DNA from 4 places in the Vibrio floridensis genome. Region 3 is predicted to be linked to each of the others. Evidence: predicted binding sites of a transcription regulator. Region 3 holds the regulator's gene; each other region holds the start of a gene.

Evidence for each region. Region 3 encodes PurR, which represses purine synthesis genes. Its sites were predicted from a motif close to TNANGNAAACGTTTNCNTNA; they were not measured.
Region 1: the regulator PurR is predicted to act here: its motif matches at 1,633-1,652, upstream of metK (methionine adenosyltransferase).
Region 2: the regulator PurR is predicted to act here: its motif matches at 1,388-1,407, upstream of LZU85_RS15545 (uracil-xanthine permease family protein).
Region 4: the regulator PurR is predicted to act here: its motif matches at 1,273-1,292, upstream of purE (5-(carboxyamino)imidazole ribonucleotide mutase).

Annotation. Positions count from the first base shown of each region.
Region 1 is NZ_JAKGCY010000006.1:21,564-24,735, forward strand. It holds gene LZU85_RS11160 (DUF2189 domain-containing protein) at 1-79, opposite strand, end outside; gene metK (methionine adenosyltransferase) at 332-1,486, opposite strand; gene tkt (transketolase) at 1,815-3,172, shown strand, end outside.
Region 2 is NZ_JAKGCY010000011.1:51,913-55,084, forward strand. It holds gene recG (ATP-dependent DNA helicase RecG) at 1-1,318, shown strand, start outside; gene LZU85_RS15545 (uracil-xanthine permease family protein) at 1,574-2,977, shown strand; gene envZ (two-component system sensor histidine kinase EnvZ) at 3,060-3,172, opposite strand, start outside.
Region 3 is NZ_JAKGCY010000002.1:100,108-103,279, forward strand. It holds gene LZU85_RS04815 (TfoX/Sxy family DNA transformation protein) at 1-471, opposite strand, end outside; cyclic di-GMP riboswitch class I at 587-675, opposite strand; gene purR (HTH-type transcriptional repressor PurR) at 871-1,875, opposite strand; gene torD (molecular chaperone TorD) at 2,184-2,831, opposite strand; gene torR (two-component system response regulator TorR) at 3,067-3,172, shown strand, end outside.
Region 4 is NZ_JAKGCY010000017.1:77,278-80,449, forward strand. It holds gene LZU85_RS18615 (5-(carboxyamino)imidazole ribonucleotide synthase) at 1-712, opposite strand, end outside; gene purE (5-(carboxyamino)imidazole ribonucleotide mutase) at 716-1,201, opposite strand; gene tsaC (L-threonylcarbamoyladenylate synthase type 1 TsaC) at 1,382-1,939, shown strand; gene hemF (oxygen-dependent coproporphyrinogen oxidase) at 1,968-2,885, shown strand; gene aroE (shikimate dehydrogenase) at 3,021-3,172, shown strand, end outside.

The DNA.
Region 1 (3,172 bases), on a different contig from region 3:
GAATAGTGCGAGCGTATTCGTGATCGGGAACGTCCTTTCGTTTTTGCTCCAGATCCGACGGGTCTACGGTACGAGGCATAGCTCCTCCTTGATCGATTCACTGTCAGACTGACGTTGACTGTCAGTAGGTTTCAGATGCGGGGCAAGCTCTCTTTTATTACCGTTAGCATCTGTTTTGTTGTCGTTAAGATGAGAGATAAATCTCATTTAACATTTATTTAACTATCGTTGGAGTTAGTTAAAAATACAAATGCCGTGGCGAATTTTTCGTCGCACAAATGAAAAAGCCTTCGCATTGAGCGAAGGCTTTGGAGAATGAGGTGAGGTTATCTTACTTGATACCAGCAAACTCACGCAGTAGTGCTGCTTTGTCAGTCGCTTCCCATGGGAACTCTTCGCGACCGAAGTGACCGTATGCTGCGGTCTTCTTGTAGATTGGCTGAAGTAGATTCAGCATCTCTTGTAGGCCGTATGGACGTAGGTCGAAGAACTGACGTACCGCTTCAATGATGATGTCGTGTGATACTTTCTCAGTACCGAATGTTTCCACCATGATAGAGGTTGGATCAGCAACACCGATTGCGTAAGACAGTTGGATTTCACAGCGATCTGCCATACCCGCCGCGACGATGTTTTTCGCTACGTAACGTGCTGCGTAAGCAGCTGAACGGTCTACTTTCGATGGATCTTTACCAGAGAAAGCACCACCACCGTGACGAGCTGCGCCGCCGTAGGTATCAACGATGATCTTACGACCAGTCAAACCACAGTCACCCATTGGACCACCGATAACGAAACGGCCAGTTGGGTTGATGAAGTATTTTGTTTCTTTGTTTAGCCATTCAGAAGGAAGAACTGGCTTGATGATCTCTTCCATAACCGCTTCGCGAAGATCCGGTGTGGAAATAGAATCGCAGTGCTGAGTTGAAAGAACAACCGCATCAATACCAACAATTTTGCCTTGCTCGTATTGGAAAGTAACCTGTGATTTTGCATCAGGACGCAACCATGGCAGTGTGCCATCTTTACGAACTTTCGCTTGACGCTCCATCAAACGGTGCGCGTAAGTGATTGGTGCTGGCATAAGAACTTCAGTTTCGTTACATGCGTAACCGAACATGATGCCTTGGTCGCCCGCGCCTTGCTCTTTAGGATCGGCTTTATCAACACCTTGGTTGATGTCTGGAGACTGTTTACCGATAGTGTTCAGTACTGCACATGAGTTTGCATCGAAACCCATATCTGAATGTACATAACCAATTTCACGCACCGTTTCACGAGTTAACTCTTCGATATCAACCCATGCTGAAGTGGTGATTTCACCACCGACCATTACCATGCCAGTTTTTACGTACGTTTCACATGCAACACGCGCTTTTGGGTCTTGTTCAAGAATCGCATCAAGAACCGCATCAGAAATCTGGTCTGCAATTTTATCTGGATGACCTTCTGAAACCGACTCAGAAGTAAACAGGTGCTTAGCCATGAGAGCTCCACTTTTTTAATCTATTCTGCTGTGAGAATGCATGCTCCAGCAGTAGGAAATACAATAACGTTTGTAGGTGTTTCTACATCTAGACGTCTATTCTAGTTTTGAATGCTCGAATTACAAGCTCTTTTTTATTATTAGCTAAAACCAAACGTTTGCTTAATCGAGTGAGAAAATGTTTTTTTCTCAGTGAAATGGCATTAAGTCGCTTACATTTCGACAAATTGTTCAGGTAAATCGTTTGCAGTCGAGAGATTGCTTTGCGAAAATAATCGCCACTCGATTTTCTATGTTATCAATTCGCTTAATGCACTCAGGAGCAGACATGCCTTCTCGTAAACATCTCGCTAATGCAATCCGCGCACTCAGCATGGACGGCGTACAAAAAGCAAACTCAGGCCACCCAGGCGCACCTATGGGTATGGCGGACATCGCTGAAGTTCTTTGGCGCGGCCACCTAAACCACAACCCATCAAACCCTGAATGGGCTGACCGCGACCGTTTCGTACTGTCTAACGGCCACGGCTCTATGCTGATTTACTCGCTACTGCACCTTAGCGGTTACGAGCTATCTATCGACGACCTAAAGAACTTCCGTCAATTGCACTCTAAGACTCCAGGTCACCCAGAGTACGGCTACGCACCGGGCATCGAAACAACAACTGGCCCGCTAGGCCAAGGCATCACCAACGCGGTTGGTATGGCAATGGCTGAGAAAGCGCTCGCAGCGCAATTCAACAAAGAAGGCCACGACATCGTTGACCACTTCACTTACGTGTTCATGGGTGATGGCTGTCTGATGGAAGGTATCTCGCACGAGGCTTGCTCTCTTGCTGGTACGCTAGGTCTAGGCAAACTGATCGCATTCTGGGATGACAACGGCATCTCTATCGATGGTCACGTTGAAGGTTGGTTCTCTGACGATACACCTAAGCGTTTCGAAGCGTACGGTTGGCACGTAATCCCTGCAGTAGATGGCCACAATGCTGAAGCGATCAACGCAGCAATTGAAGCCGCTAAAGCAGATCCTCGCCCAACTCTAATCTGTACTAAGACTATCATCGGTTTTGGTTCACCAAACAAATCGGGTTCACACGACTGTCACGGTGCACCACTAGGTGCGGAAGAAATCGCAGCGGCACGTGAATTCCTAGGTTGGGAGCACCCAGCATTTGAAATCCCTGCTGACGTTTACGCAGAGTGGGATGCAAAAGCAGCTGGCGCTGCAAAAGAAGCCGCTTGGAATGCGAAGTTTGATGCGTACGCAGCAGCGTACCCAGTCGAAGCTGCGGAATTCAAACGCCGCGTAAATGGCGAACTGCCAGCTCAGTGGGAAGAGAAAGCAAACCAAATCATTGCAGATCTTCAAGCAAACCCAGCGAACATCGCATCACGTAAAGCATCGCAAAACGCGCTAGAAGCGTTTGGTAAAATGCTGCCAGAATTCATGGGCGGCTCAGCTGACCTAGCGCCTTCTAACCTCACCATGTGGTCGGGTTCTAAATCGCTAGAAGCAAACGACTTCTCTGGTAACTACATCCACTACGGTGTACGTGAATTTGGTATGACTGCGATCATGAACGGTATCGCACTGCACGGTGGTTTCGTACCTTACGGCGCAACATTCCTAATGTTCATGGAATACGCTCGTAACGCAATGCGCATGGCGGCGCTGATGAAAGT
Region 2 (3,172 bases), on a different contig from region 3:
CCAGCTTAAACAGCAGCTGTTAGCCCAACTGCCTTTTTCACCGACCAATGCCCAAGCGCGAGTGGTGCAAGAGATTGAAGAAGATTTGCAAAAAGCGCATCCGATGATGCGTTTGGTGCAAGGGGATGTTGGCTCGGGCAAAACCTTAGTGGCAGCCTTGGCCGCGGTACGCGCTATCGAACATGGCTACCAAGTGGCGCTGATGGCGCCCACCGAACTGTTGGCCGAGCAGCACGCGATCAACTTCGCCAATTGGTTTGAAAAAATGGGCATTCCCGTTGGCTGGCTCGCAGGCAAGCTCAAAGGCAAAGCCAAAGAAGCCGAATTAGCCCGCATTGCCAGTGGCGAAGCCAAAATGGTGGTCGGGACACATGCGCTGTTCCAAGAACACGTGGTGTTTGACCATCTTGCTCTTGTGATCATTGATGAACAGCACCGCTTTGGCGTACATCAACGCTTGGAACTGCGCGAAAAAGGCGCCAAACAAGGCGCTTACCCACATCAACTGATCATGACTGCTACTCCGATCCCTCGCACATTGGCCATGACCGCCTATGCCGATTTGGAAACGTCGGTGATCGACGAGTTACCGCCGGGGCGCACCCCAATCCAAACCGTCGCGATTCCCGATACCAAACGCGAGGACATTGTCGAGCGTATTCGTCATGCCTGCCTCAATGAGGGTAAGCAGGCGTATTGGGTCTGTACCCTGATTGATGAATCGGAAGTATTGGAAGCCCAAGCGGCAGCAGACACTGCCGAAGAGCTGCAACGTAAATTGCCTGATGTTCGCATTGGTTTGGTGCATGGCCGAATGAAACCGGCTGAAAAACAAGCGGTGATGCAAGCGTTCAAAAACAATGAATTGCATCTTTTGGTGGCCACCACAGTGATCGAAGTCGGGGTCGATGTGCCCAACGCCAGCTTGATGATCATCGAAAACCCCGAGCGCTTGGGTCTTGCACAATTGCACCAGTTGCGCGGTCGCGTGGGTCGAGGCTCGGTAGCAAGCCACTGCGTATTGCTCTATCACGCTCCGCTGTCCAAAACGGCGCAAAAGCGCCTCTCGGTGCTGCGCGAAAGTAACGATGGTTTCGTCATTGCTCAGCGCGATCTTGAGATCCGCGGGCCAGGTGAGCTGCTCGGCACCAAACAAACTGGCCTGGCGGATTTCAAAATTGCCGATCTCGTCCGCGACCAGCGACTGATCCCCGAAGTTCAGCGCGCTGCACGCTACATTCACCACAATTACCCACAAAATGCCGCCGCGATTATTGAACGCTGGTTGGGCGAGCGTGATATTTATTCTAAGGCGTGATCCACGCCTTTCATTGACCATCTTCTCTTCGCTCCCTGTCGAATCCATCATCCTGTTTCGTCAATAGAAAATAGCAAACGATTGCTTTTTAGAATAATCGCCCTATAATGCCGCACAAATTGTGAGGATGACTTTTCTCACCTTCCCAACCAGAGCGGATTTCTGAATAACAGCAATCACAGATGATGACATCCGTTCACCTTGGCCTCCCATTCAGCGAGCGCTAAGTCTGCGTACAACAATTAGGAACATACCATGACAACGCCGAACCCGATGCGTAAAACGGATCTGATCTATCAACTCAACGATCGTCCACCTTTGCCTCAAACTTTGTTTGCTGCACTGCAGCACTTGCTGGCGATGTTTGTCGCTGTGATCACCCCATCCTTGATTATTTGCCAAGCGCTTGGCGTGTCTGCCGAACAAACCAACACCATCATCAGCATGTCGCTGTTTGCTTCGGGCATTTCTTCCTTTATTCAAATCCGCACTTTTGGTCCGATTGGTTCTGGGTTGCTGTCTGTACAAGGCACCAGTTTTAACTTCTTAGGTCCGATTATCGGAGCTGGTTTAGCGCTGAAGGCAGGCGGCGCCAGCGTTGAGAGCATGATGGCGGCGATTTTTGGCACCATTTTGGTTGCCTCGTTTGCAGAGATTCTCCTTTCGCGCGTGCTGGAATACGCGCGTCGCATCATTACGCCATTGGTTTCTGGTATCGTCGTAACTTTAATTGGTTTAACCCTGATTCAAGTCGGCTTGGTATCGATGGGCGGCGGCTACGCGGCCCTGGGCGATGGCACTTTTGGCAGCCTCGATAAGTTGGCGCTGGCGGGCACCGTACTGGGCCTGATTGTGTTACTCAATCGCGCCAAAAACCCTTACGTACGCGTGGCGTCGATTGTGATTGCCATGTTGGTGGGCTATGTCATGGCCTACTTCATGGGCATGGTAGACACTCGCCAAGCCAGCAGCAGTGCACTGATTGCCTTGCCAATCCCGATGCAGTTTGGTCTGAGTTTCGACTGGTCGCTGTTTATTCCACTGGTTCTGATTTTCCTCATCACCGCGCTGGAAGCCATTGGTGATATTACCGCCACCTCGGAAGTGTCTGGCGAACCAGTCAAAGGCCCGGTGTACATGAAACGCATTAAAGGCGGCGTATTGGCCGACGGTCTGAACTCGGCATTAGCGGCGGTATTCAATAGTTTTCCGAACTCCACTTTCAGCCAAAACAACGGCGTGATCTTGCTAACGGGTGTAGCAAGCCGCTACGTCGGTTACTTCATCGCAGGCATGTTGGTACTGCTTGGGCTGTTCCCTGGCGTGGCTGGTTTTGTTCAGTTGATTCCGGAACCAGTTTTAGGCGGTGCAACCATCGTGATGTTCGGCACCATCGCCGCTGCAGGTGTGCGCATCATTTCTCGTGTTGACCTCGATCGCCGTGCCATTCTCATCATGGCCCTGTCGTTCTCGATGGGTTTAGGTATTGCGCAGAAACCGGAGATTTTGCAGTTTATGCCTGAGTTCATTAAGAGCATTTTCTCTTCCGGCGTTGCGGCTGGCGGCATTACCGCGATTGTGCTTAACCTTCTTCTGCCTGAAAAGCTTCAGGACGAAGAAGAGGAAAAGGCGCACGAGCCCGCGATTACAAAGCGTTAATCTGCACAAAGAAAAAGGGTTGCCGACTGTGGCAACCCTTTTTAACCCAATTGACTCTGACCCGTCCTAAATAGGGTTACGACTAACGTTCGCTGGTCGGAAAGCTCAACTGCACTTTGAGCCCACCTTCGCTGCGGTTGTTCACCACCACCGAGCCGTGATGCTGGCTGACAATACGTTTGACAATGGCCAGCC
Region 3 (3,172 bases):
GTTTTTAATCGCTTGATACGCGCGAGCAGCGCCCTGCGATTCCAACTGTTCTACGGTTTCAATACCTGCCTTCTTCAACATTCGTTCGGTGGCTAAACGTAGGTTAGGGAGGTCTTTAAGTCTATCCGGTTTTGCAGTTGCTTGTTGCTGCTTGTCACTATTTGCACTCTTTAGTGCCTGTTTCGCTACGGACAGAAGCGCATTTTGGTCTTGCCAAAGCGAATCAGAGATCGCGTAGTACTTAGTGACAACTGGAAACCCACGCTTGGTGTAAACGTATGGTTTTAGTCCTTTCTTTTCGAAAAGTAATGTCGATTTTTGATCCGCGCGAATATGAAGCTGGTCTTTGACAACGAGCGCAAACATCGTCTCATCTGCAAAAAGGCCGAACCCGCCAAACATAGAGCGAGACTTTATCGCACCAAGTTGCTCAAAAAGCTTCATTGAATCTTTGAGTATCGGTTTATCCATGATGTGTTATCTCGGTGTAATTACAATTACGCCACCAAATCAGGTCCGAGAGATTAGCAAACCAATGCAAATACAATGTCATTAATGGGTAAACTTGTTGTTATGCATTTTTGCCATCGGTAACCCCGCTACCTACCAAATTATGAATGGTTTAGGCCGGAGGCTTTGCGTCCCACCTTTTCAGATGGTTTGCCCTGTGCGTGACACTTAAAGAATACGATTTCTATTGGAGTAACATCACATTTTGAGATTAAAAGTGTGACATTGCTTCAAGTAATAGCTGCAGTTAAGTGAATGAGTGCTCGATTTTAAGAACTGAACAGAATTTGACTTAACAAATCACTTACTAAGAATAAAAAAAAGCACCCAGACTTGGATGCTTTAGAATATTAGTGTTAACTAATTGATTTTTTTAACTGTGTCGCGAATAACGAGCTCTGGGTGCATTTCAAATATACGCTTATCGTGCTCTTTATCCTTAATACGCTCGAGAAGGATCTCAAATGCATTTTTACCGACACGACGTTTTGGCTGGTGGATTGTTGTCAATGGTGGCGAGAAGTATTCTGCCAACTCGATATTGTCGTAGCCGATCACAGAGATGTCTTCTGGAATACGAAGCCCTAGTTGTTGAAGACGGCTCATCAAACCCAGTGCCATGGTATCGTTGAAGCAGAAGACTGCCGTTGGGCGATCTTGCCACGACGCGATCTTGTCAGCTGCCATCACTGCCGTGTCGCATTCGAAGTTCCCTTCAAGGATCCAATCTTCGTTGACTGTGATATTGGCTTCCTTCATCGCACGTTTAAAGCCTTGGATGCGCTCTTGGCACGCGGCTTTTTCAAAGTGACCACTTAAACACGCAATTTTTGTATGACCATTTTCAATCAAGTACTTAGTGGCCAAGTAGCCACCTTCCTCTGAGTTATCGATAATTTTATCGGCTTGTGAGCTGATTGGGCCCCAGTCCATAATCACTTTAGGAATATCTGCATGCTTATCAAGCATTTCGCGTAGTTCTTCGGTGAGGTCTGAACACATCACCAAAATGCCATCTACGCGTTTTTCCGCAAGCATACGAATGTAATCACGTTGCTTCTCGTAGATACCGCCAGTATTACAAAGAATTAGTGTGTAGCCTTGACGGTAACAGTAGCTTTCTACGCCATCAATCACTTCAGAAAAGAACAAGTTGGTAGATTGCGTAACCAGCATACCAATAGTGCGGGTGGTGTTGCACTTTAAGCTACGAGCCACTGCGCTCGGTGCGTAGTTGAGCTCGTCAACCGCTTTCATGACTTTTTCTTGAGTGGCTTCAGCCACGAATCGGGTTTTATTGATTACGTGAGAAACCGTTGTAGTTGATACGCCAGCGAGACGTGCGACATCTTTTATTGTGGCCATAGGTATTGTCCTGTCCTAGGTTGCCAGTTGAAATGAAGTACATTCGTGGCAACACGGTTTGCTACCTTTCTCCGATTTCGCCTTAAAAGAAGACACACTAGAAAAGCAGCAGCTTAGCTTAAAAAAACACAAAAACCGCTGTGTTTCAGCGGTTTGCATTAAAATCATGTTTTATCGATTGCGGTCTCAATTTTAGACTGTGACGGCAAAGCTGGCAACCTAATCGAACCGCGAAATCTGTATCCGCGTTCACACTTTAGTGGTTAAAGTGTAACCGAGTGTTTGCTCTATTGATAAGGGCGTAATTATTATCCAACTAAATAGTCGCTGTCCAGCTTACAAAATGCGACAAGTAGTTTTATCGCACTGGAATAGAAACCAAATTCATCACATTCCTTTGCACGAACAGCAAAGCTTGGAAGCCAAGAGAGTAACATTTCTTGGAGAAAGTCGTTTTGTTCGACAAACGCTTCTTCCATGTGACGCTCTTGTTCAAGTTCATTGGAGCGAATGATGAGGTTGCCAAGAAAATCGAGCATGATGGCCAAGTGATCGGCAGGTTCATTCAATTGTTGATTGACCTGTACGCCATGTTTTTGAAGCCAAGCGTCCATTTTTTGTGCCGGCTCACCATTAAGCAGGCCATCTTTTGTGAGATAAATTGATGCGTATGGAAGCGCACCGTGTTTTGCGGTTTTCAAAAACAGGTCACAAAAATCCGCGGATAATTCCAGTTGTGCATCTTGACGGTCAACCAGACGATTGAGGGCATCGACAAAGTCATCAATCGATGGACGTAGCGAATCGTTCTCAGCCAATCCAGTTAAAAACGCTCTAATTTCCATGCTTTGATATTTATCGAGCTCTTTCTGTGTCAGTTCTTTGGCAAACAAGCTGGAAAGCCACCAATATATTTCCGCACGTTTTTCATTAAAGGCTTTTATCTCTTGCATCATTTATCGCTCCTAAATCAATCTCCTATAAGTGTAACCAAAAAAAATGAATAGCAATAACGCCTATTGTTAAGAAAAATATAAAGATAATTATGCTTATTAATAGCTTGATATTAAGCTTGTTTTGAATCAATAAAAATCAAGATACTTGCATTTCAAACGAAGTATGACTAGAAATGTTACTAGTTATGAATAGAATGTCTGCCCGTGTAGACAGAAATGACATGAAGTGGTGTAAATGAGCTATCACGTATTAGTCGTAGAAGATGATGTAGTGACTCGCAGTAAACTTGCGGGTTATTTTCAAAAAGAAGGTTACACAGTAAGTGAAGCGGAAAGTGGTG
Region 4 (3,172 bases), on a different contig from region 3:
TCAATGTTTCAGCGACAGCAGTAAACATGTGTTTGGCTTGCTCTTGTAGGTCCGGTGAGTCAATTGCCGTTGAAAGGCTTAACACGCCATTAACGTGAATGTTTTCTGCCAGTGGGTAGACTTCGATTTGACCTTCTTTACCACGAGCGCCAATCAATGAAACTTCACGTTGAAATGGAACAAATTCTTCAGCGACAATCGCTTGAGTTGGCGTAGCAGCGATACAAGCTGCCATTTCTTGCCAAAGGGTTTCAATTTGTGCGGCATCTTTCAAGCGCCATTGCCCTTTACCATCATAGCCACCTAATGCGCTTTTCAACACCATAGGTATCCCAACGTGTTTAATCGCTTTATTGAAGTCTTCACGCGTTTCAATGACGTAGTAATTGGCATTGCGTACGCCCGCATGGTCAAGCAAGGCTTTTTCCAAACGACGATCACCACCAGCCTTAATCGCCTCACTGCTTGGAAGAAACTTGCCACTCGCTTGGCAGATCGCCAATACGTCATGAGGAATGTGTTCAAACTCTGCTGTGATCACATCAACGTGTTCAATCGCTTGCTCCAAGCCGTGACCAAGGAGATGCAATGTCAAAGGGTGAACGACATCACCCGTTGTCACATCGTAGGCAGAAATCTGAATATTCAAAGGCGCACCGGCTAACGACATCATGCGTGCCAATTGCCCTGCACCTAGAACCAATACGTGCATGATTTAGTCCTCTGCAGGATTTGGGTTAGCGAGGACGCTTTCAGTTTGCTCACTGCGGAAGGCTTCAACTTTAGCCATGATATTTTCGTCGTGAGTTCCAAGGATTTGCGCAGCGAGAAGACCCGCGTTCGCGGCACCGGCTTCACCAATTGCCAATGTACCTACTGCGATGCCTTTTGGCATTTGCACAATAGAGTAGAGAGAGTCGAGCCCTGATAAAGCGCGTGATTGCACGGGTACGCCCAAAACGGGCAAGCTGGTAAATGCCGCTGCCATGCCCGGCAAATGCGCCGCGCCACCTGCACCGGCAATAATCACTTTCAACCCACGCTCTTTGGCGGTTGAGGCATATTCAGCGAGGAGATGAGGAGTTCGATGTGCTGAAACCACTTTGGTTTCGTATTCCACGCCAAATCTGTCCAGCATTTCTGCTGCCAGTTTCATGGTTGGCCAATCTGATTTAGAACCCATGATGATACCGACTTTCATCTCAAACTCCTTCAAGCTGCATAATTGGGTGAGCTGATCAATTTTGTGCGCATTATACGAGGTTTTTTACCTCAAGCAAACGTTTGCGTTTGAGTGAAAACCACCATGCGCGTTTTTCGCTGGCATTCGGCTGGTTATTGGCTTATTTGTAATAGGTTGAGTGTCTAGAGAGAAGAAGTGGTGAGTAATTTACAACAAGTCGTGAAGGCGTTAAAGCAAGGTCAAGTGGTGGCTTACCCGACAGAGGGCGTGTTTGGTTTCGGTTGCGATCCTGATAATGAGGTGGCCATTGAGCGTCTTTTGACGATTAAACAGCGGCCCAGTGACAAAGGCTTGATTTTGATCGCTGCTGATTTTCAACAGCTCCAACCGTATCTCGATGTAACAAGCTTATCAGCGGAGCAACTTCAGCGAGTTTTCGCCACTTGGCCAGGTCCTTATACATGGGTCATGCCTGCAAGTGCTCGGGCGTCGGCGCTCGTCACGGGCTATCGCCAGACCGTTGCGGTTCGTGTGAGTGATCATCCTTTGGTGCAAAAGTTGTGCAGTGAGTATGGAAAGCCGCTAACCTCTACCAGTGCGAATTTGTCAGGCCAAGCGGAGTGTAAAACCGTTGAGCAGGTTCAAGACCAATTGGGCAGCCAGATCTCTGTCATTTTGTTTGGTGAGATTGGTGAGCGCCATCGACCTAGTGAAATCCGCGATGCTCGTACAGAACAATTATTAAGACAGGGATAACCCTGCTCAGCTTCAAAAGGTAGTTTAGATGTCCACAATAGATAAAGAAGCCGTCAAGCTTTACTTGATGCAGTTACAAGATCAAATTTGTCAACGACTTGAACAAGAAGATGGCAAAGCAACATTTATAGAAGACGCTTGGCATCGAGAGCCAGGAGATCGATTGGGTGGCGGTGGCCGAACGCGTGTTATGCGTGATGGCAACGTGTTTGAGCAAGGGGGGGTTAACTTCTCCCATGTGCAGGGTAATGCAATGCCAGCTTCTGCAACGGCGCATCGTCCAGAATTGGCTGGGCGCCGATTCGAAGCCATGGGCGTTTCGCTCGTCATGCATCCTCACAATCCTTACGTTCCCACATCGCATGCAAACGTGCGTTTCTTCATCGCTGAAAAAGAGGGGGAAACACCGATCTGGTGGTTTGGTGGTGGGTTTGACTTAACTCCCTTCTATCCGTTTGAAGAGGATTGCCAATTTTGGCACAACACCGCCAAGGAAGTGTGCGCGCCTTTTGGTGCTGATGTGTATGCGCAGCATAAAGCTTGGTGTGATGACTATTTTTATTTGCCTCACCGCGGTGAAACTCGAGGCATCGGCGGCCTGTTTTTTGATGACCTCAATCAGTGGGAGTTTGATAAGTGCTTTGACTACATCAAAGCCGTTGGTGAAGGGTATTGCGATGCTTACTTACCCATTGTTGAGCGTCGTAAAGTCACAGAATATGGCGAGCGTGAACGCGAATTCCAGTTGTATCGCCGTGGCCGCTATGTTGAGTTTAACCTAGTGTATGATCGCGGGACTTTGTTTGGCTTACAAAGTGGGGGGCGTACGGAGTCGATTTTGATGTCGATGCCGCCACTGGCTCGCTGGGAATACAGCTATGAACCACAGGCTGATTCGCCAGAAGCAAGCCTTTACCAGCATTACTTAAAACCGAGAGAATGGTAAGCAAGGAATCTCCTCTTCTATTGCTCTTTTCTATATAGATAGATAGTGATAGGGTCATCGCTAATCAGATGGCCCTGTTTTCGCTATAGCTAAGCAAGAGCGAAATAGCTCGGTAAGAACAACAAAGGTAAGGAAATGACTCAACAAATCGATCGTTATGCCGTGTTTGGTAACCCTATTGAACACAGTAAATCGCCATTTATTCACACCTTGTTTGCTCGCCAAACCAACCAGCCTTTAATCTACACCGCAGAAACCGCGCCAAAAGAGGGGTTTGTTGAGGCTGT